Regions from separate parts of the Morganella sp. GD04133 genome, predicted to be linked through region 1. Evidence: predicted binding sites of a transcription regulator. Region 1 holds the regulator's gene; each other region holds the start of a gene.
What was found. Region 1 encodes LexA, which represses DNA repair genes until DNA is damaged. Its sites were predicted from a motif close to TNCTGTATGTACATACAGNA; they were not measured.
Positions count from the first base shown of each region.

Region 2: the regulator LexA is predicted to act here: its motif matches at 898-917, upstream of N7387_RS08090 (DNA translocase FtsK 4TM domain-containing protein).
Region 3: the regulator LexA is predicted to act here: its motif matches at 876-895, upstream of N7387_RS02320 (metal-dependent hydrolase).

Region 1 covers NZ_JAODZS010000049.1:15,803-18,077, reverse strand. Annotated here, with positions in the region: gene zur (zinc uptake transcriptional repressor Zur) at 1-363, shown strand, start outside; gene lexA (transcriptional repressor LexA) at 442-1,056, opposite strand; gene N7387_RS19105 (diacylglycerol kinase) at 1,174-1,545, opposite strand; gene plsB (glycerol-3-phosphate 1-O-acyltransferase PlsB) at 1,683-2,275, shown strand, end outside.
Region 2 covers NZ_JAODZS010000013.1:48,662-50,936, forward strand. Annotated here, with positions in the region: gene lrp (leucine-responsive transcriptional regulator Lrp) at 359-853, shown strand; gene N7387_RS08090 (DNA translocase FtsK 4TM domain-containing protein) at 992-2,275, shown strand, end outside.
Region 3 covers NZ_JAODZS010000003.1:149,742-152,016, reverse strand. Annotated here, with positions in the region: gene hxpB (hexitol phosphatase HxpB) at 83-748, shown strand; gene N7387_RS02320 (metal-dependent hydrolase) at 914-1,471, shown strand; gene N7387_RS02315 (L-cystine transporter) at 1,706-2,275, shown strand, end outside.

The DNA.
Region 1 (2,275 bases):
GAAACCGAGCCGCAGGCAAAACCGCCGACCATCTACCGCGGCCTGGAATTCCTGCTGGAGCAAGGATTTATCCACAAAATTGAATCCACCAACAGCTTTGTGATGTGCCCGCATTTTGATAAACCCAGCCATACGTCGGTGCTGTTTATCTGCGATCGCTGCAACAGTGTGACAGAGCGGGATGGTGAGGCAATTGATTCACAAATCAGTCAGCTGGCGGATGCCGCGCAGTTTCATATCCGCCACAGTGTGATTGAGGCACACGGATACTGCCGCCCTTGTTATGATATTGAATCCTGTACCCGCAGAGATAAATGCCGGCATGACCATGAGCATGATGAGCCGCGTAAACGCGGGCGCTGAAAAACAAAAACCACAGTGTCCGTCTCCGGTGTACTGTGGTTTTTAAGCGGATACCCTTTCAGGCGGCTGTCCGGGAAATCAGTGCCAGTCGTTGTTACGGATCACACCCACTGCCAGACCTTCGACAGTAAAGTTCTGTTCCCGTAAATCCACCACGATCGGGCTGAATTCTTCGTTTTCAGCGTGCAGCTCAATCTTGCTGCCCACTTTCTTAAACCGTTTGACCGTCACTTCATCTTCGATACGGGCAACCACTACCTGGCCGTTATGCACGTCCTGGGTTTTATGCACCGCAAGTAAATCACCGTCCATAATGCCGATATCTTTCATTGACATACCGTTTACCCGCAGCAGGAAATCTGCACTCGGTTTAAACAGCATCGGGTCAATCTGATAACGGCTTTCGATATGTTCCTGCGCTAATAAAGGCTCACCCGCCGCCACACGGCCGATTAATGGTAAACCTTCATCCTCTTCTTCTTCCAGAAGCAGACGGATCCCCCGGGACGCCCCGGAGACAATCTCAATGACGCCTTTACGCGCCAGGGCTTTCAGGTGCTCTTCCGCCGCATTCGGAGAGCGAAAACCCAGGCGTGCCGCAATTTCTGCACGCGTCGGTGGCATGCCCGTCTGCGAAATATGGTCACGAACAAGGTCATAGACCTGTTGCTGCCGTGCCGTCAGTGCTTTCATTTCGCCCCCTGTTTGTTTATACAGTCAGACTGTGAGTATATACAGGTATTCCGGGATTGGGAACCATAACATGAGGAAAATACGTGTTGCGCCGCAGGTTTCACAAAAAAGCAGCTGTTAAAGACGCTGGAACCAGCTGATAAACAGCATAATCCAGACAAACAGCCCCAGTAATGTGGCGATAAACACGGCAGCGGACCCCATATCTTTAGCGCGGCCGGACAGCTCGTGGTACTCCGTGCCGATACGATCAACCACCGCCTCAATCGCACTGTTGATAAGCTCAATCACCACCACCAGCACCACCGAACCAATCAGCAGCACCCGCTCAACAGCGGTAAATGAGAAAACAAAGGCGATAATAATGGCCGGGATCAGCGTCAGCAATTCCTGACGGATAGCGGCTTCATTTTTCCATGCCGCAATAAGTCCTTTTTTTGAATAGCCTGCCGCTTTAATTAATCGTTTAAATCCGGTATTTTTCTTCATTTCTGTCACTGTTAGTAATGTGATTACCTGACTGAGCGTTGCCGTTTTCCGCGATTTTATTGCTGCCGCAACACAGATCTGGCTCCGCCTTTCTGGTATGCTGAACGCGAATTGTCAACAAGAGGCTTCATACATTTATGTCACTTTGGCGTAAAATATACTATAACGTATTGAATTTACCTTTAAAACTATTGGTAAAAAGCAAGCCGATCCCGACGGATCCGGTCAGTGAGCTGGGGCTGGATACACAACGTCCGACACTCTATGTTCTTCCTTATCACTCTAAGGCGGACCTGCTGACACTGCGTCGTCAGTGTCTTGCACAGGGCATGCCGGATCCGCTGGAAGATAATGTTATCGGTAATACCACATTACCGGGCTATGTCTTTATTGATGACGGCCCGCGTGTATTCCGTTATTACTCCCTGAATCCGCGTAAAGATTCCGTCCATATTTTCCACGCCTATCTGGATCTGCACCGTAATAATCCGGCACTGGATATTCAGATGCTGCCGGTCTCTGTGATGTTTGGTCGTTCACCGGGCCGCGAAGGGCACCACGGTGTGCCGCATCTGCGTCTGTTAAACGGGATCCAGAAATTTTTCGCCGTACTCTGGCTGGGACGCGACAGTTTTGTCCGCTTCTCACAGCCGGTGTCGATGGGCGCAATGGCTTCTGAACACGGCACCGACACTATTATCGCCAATAAACTGGCCCGTGTCGCCCGTAT
Region 2 (2,275 bases), on a different contig from region 1:
TCAGCGAAACGTTTTTCTGCCATTTTCTTCAACAGGTTGTTCTGATTTTTGTTCATTTGCTTTGACAATCGGCTGCGCATTTGCGAAAACATCGGTGTAAGAGATTTTTATCCGTCAGGTTAATACCTCCTGTTATACAGGTGATATGTTTGTCCTGATGACGAAGCATGGTAATTTCAGCTTACGATGAGAGCGATAATAATCTGAATGTTCCGGTAAACTGGCACCGGTTGCGTATTTTTATAATCAGAAATGCAAAGAATTGGCCTGAAAACATGTTTTCCGATACTGATTTTGTTCTGTCAGGCAAGGAAAGTGTTATGGGTGTGGGAAAATAGTAAATAAGAGAGATAACGAGATGATTGATAACAAAAAGCGTCCGGGTAAAGATCTTGACAGAATTGACAGGAATATTCTTAACGAATTGCAGAAAGATGGCCGTATCTCCAACGTCGAACTCTCCAAGCGTGTGGGTCTGTCCCCGACTCCGTGTCTGGAACGTGTGCGCCGTTTAGAGCGTCAGGGCTTTATCACAGGGTACACCGCACTGCTGAATCCGCACTATTTGGATGCCTCCCTGCTGGTATTCGTGGAAATTACCCTTAACCGCGGGGCACCGGATGTGTTTGAACAGTTCAACACTGCCGTGCAGAAGCTGGAAGAGATTCAGGAATGTCACCTGGTTTCCGGTGATTTTGACTACCTGTTGAAAACTCGTGTGCCGGACATGTCTGCTTACCGAAAACTGCTGGGTGAAACTCTTCTGCGTCTGCCGGGCGTGAACGACACCCGTACTTACGTGGTGATGGAAGAGGTCAAACAAAGTAACCGTCTGGTCATCAAGACCCGTTAATTTGTTTCCTGCGTCATGTGCAAAACGGGATAAATCAGGTACACTCCTGTTTATGCATACAGTTTCAACGCTGAGCTACCCTCAGCGTTGTTCCGTTTTACTGACAGGAAAAAACCGGACGTTGCGTCAGGAAATGACATGAGCCAGGAATATACCGAAGACAAACACATTAAATTCAGAAGAATCAGCAGCGGGCGCCGGTTGCTGGAAGCCGTCCTTATTGTGATCGGGTTGTGCGCCGTCTTTCTGCTGGTCGCGCTTTTATCGTTTAATCCGTCAGACCCGAGCTGGTCCCAGACTAACTGGCATGAGCCGGTGAAAAATCTGGCCGGCAGTATCGGCGCCTGGTTTGCGGATATTCTCTTTTCCGCCTTTGGCATACTGGCTTACACCGTTCCCCCGCTGATGATTCTGGGGTGCTGGTCCGCCTTCCGCAGTAATGAAAATAAAGATTACGTAGACTTTTTCTCACTCTCGATGCGTATCATCGGGGGACTGACACTTATCCTCTCATCCTGCGCGCTTGCATCCCTGAATGTGGATGACATGCAGAACTTTGCTGCGGGCGGGGTGATCGGCAGTTTATTCAGCTCGGCACTGATGCCGTGGTTTAATGCGCTGGGTGCGACACTCGCGCTGCTTAGTTTGTGGGCTATCGGCCTGATGCTGCTGACCGGCTGGTCGTGGATTACCATCGCCGAAAAAACCGGGGCGGCCGTGCTTTCGCCGATTGCTTTCCTCACCAATCACTCCCGTGACCGTTATGACGATCAGTATTACGACGAACGAGAATATGACGATGAGGACGGGTATGACGACGATGAGGAAATGGATGCGCAGGCCGGGCACAGCAGCATACCGCAGACAGAGGCAGCTGCAGCGGCACTGACCGCCGTTGTCCCGGACAGTGAAGCGCAGATTCAGACCGCACAGTACCGTGAATACGATGATGCGGACGATGTGCTGTTATCCGCACCGAATGCGGCGGAACTGGCGCAACAGGCACATTATGAGGGGCCGGCGGATAACAGCGATCCGTTGCTGACTCCGGTACAGAATCTCTCAGTATCTCCGGAAACCGCCGCTGAAGCGGTGGTGTCTGCGGTACCGCAAATTGCCGCACAGGCGCAGACAGTACAGGAACATACTGCCCCGGTGGCGGACGAACCTGAACATTACCGTTTTGATGTTCCGGATGCTTACCGGACAACGCTTGATCTGAATGCCCCGATCAGTGTGCCGGATATTCAGCCTGAACCTGAACCGGCAGCGCCGCAACGGGAAAATTCGTTTGCGGGAAGTGACCGCACGGAACCGGTCTTTACGTTCGATCTGCCTGATTTACCGGATACCGATGATAACGGCAGCGCACATCTGAGCTCTGCAGCGGCAGCAGGTGCAGCGGCGGCGTTCGGTGCGGCA
Region 3 (2,275 bases), on a different contig from region 1:
AGTCACTTAATGAACTCTCCGCCCCGGCTTGTTACAATCAGAGCGGGTTTTCATTCATTGCAGGATCTCAGGAGCATACACTATGTCCCACGCTTTACCGGTACAGGCCGCTATTTTTGATATGGATGGTTTACTGATTGATTCCGAGCCGTTCTGGCTTCAGAGCGAAAATCAGGTTTTCAGCAGCATCGGCCTGGATATGTCACTGCGGGATAAACTGCCCGATATGCTGGGTCTGCGTATCGACCAGGTCGTGGAGCTGTGGTATCAGGTTTCGCCATGGCAGACACCGTCTAAAGAAGACGTCATCCAGCGGATTATTGATTCCACGATTGCCATGGTGAAAAAAGAGCGTCCGCTCCTGCCCGGAGTGGAACATGCACTGTCCCTGTGTCAGTCACAGGGACTGAAAATTGCCCTGGCGTCCGCCTCACCGCTCTATATGCTGGAATCCGTGCTGGAGATGTTTAACATCCGCCATTATTTTGATGCCGTGGTATCTGCCGGTGATCTGCCTTACAGCAAGCCGCATCCGCAGGTGTATCTGAATGCTGCTGAAGCGCTGGGCGTTCCGCCGGTACAGTGTGTTGCGCTGGAAGATTCGGTTAATGGCATGATTGCCTGTAAAGCCGCCCGCATGCGCTCCATTGTGGTACCCGCCGCTGAAATGGCCGCCGACCCGCGCTGGTCACTGGCAGATTACCGCCTGTCATCACTCAGTGAACTGACCGCAGCCATGGTCAGCTGATTATTTTTGTGGCGGGAAATATCCCGCCCTGCTCCGTTAGTGGAATATTCCGGAGTTATTCATTAATAAATAAGCCTTTTTCTTTATTACCCTCTGGTCGGGCGTCATAAAAGACTTTATACTGTAACACTGTATAAATAAACACCTGAGTATTTACCCGGTATCATGACGGCTGAGGGTCACCTGCTTTTCTCTGTCGCTTCTGTAGTGATGGTTCACCAGCTTCAGATTTCGCCTGATATCAGTCAGGGGGACTGGCTGCACCTGATCCCCGGCGCTCTCGCCGGCGCACTTCTGCCGGATATTGACCATCCGAAATCCATGCTGGGGCAATGGGTCCGCTTTATTTCTGTACCAATCTCCCGCCTGTGCGGGCACCGGGGTTTCACGCACAGCCTGCTGGCTATTCTGATCGGCATTATTCTGTTCCGCACACAACTTCCGGTCAGCTGGTCTGTCCCGGCGGATTTTTATCAGGCGGTCATTGTCGGGTATCTCAGCCATCTGGCCGGGGATATGCTGACCACCGCGGGGATCCCGTTGTTATGGCCGGTACGCTGGCGCTTCTGTATTCCGCTGCTGGGCAGTAAAGCCAATAAGCGGGCAGAACGCAGTGTGGCGCTGATTGTGCTGGTGGCCTCGTTCTATCTGCCTGCACACTGGGAAGTCTGGTGGGATCATCTGCGGGAGCTGGTGCTGACTCAGATAACAGCCCGGCTATAAGTAATTCATTTTATATAGCCAAAAGATATTGAAAATAGTCTGTTTAGTGACTATTCATGCCAAATCAGTCCCTGTGATCTACAATATAGCTATAAATAATTCAGATTCGTTATAAGTGATGCAGAAAACTCCTGTTAATCTATAACGTATCTTTTACAGTTTCAGCATCGCCATAACTGTATACGATGCAGTCAACACACTATAACAACATACCAACAGGTATCGGAGACCGGGATGAATTTTCCATTAATCAGCAATCTCGCTATATTCGTTATTCTGCTGCTGGTGCTGATGAAGCTCTGCAGCAATAAGGACTGGAGTCTGTCCAAAAAAGTACTCACCGGTCTGGTGATCGGTGTTCTGTTCGGCCTCGGGCTGAATGCATTCTACGGGACAGAAAATGACGCGGTAAAACAGGCCCTGCCATGGTTTGATATTGTCGGTAACGGCTATGTGAAGCTGTTACAGATGGTGATTATGCCACTGGTCTTCGCGTCTATTCTCAGCGCAGTTGCCCGTCTGCACCAGGCATCTTCACTGGGTAAAATCAGCGTGCTGACGATCGGCACCCTGCTGATCACCACGGCAATTGCCGCCTTAATCGGTATTCTGATCACCCTCGCTTTCGGCCTGACGGCAGACGGTCTGATCCAGGGCGTGAAAGAAACCGCACGTCTGACCCAGCTGGAATCCCAGTATGCCGGCAAAGTGTCTGACCTGACCCTTCCGCAGCTGATCCTGTCCTTTATTCCGAAAAACCCGTTTGCTGACCTGACCGGTGCTAACCCGACCTCCATCATCAGC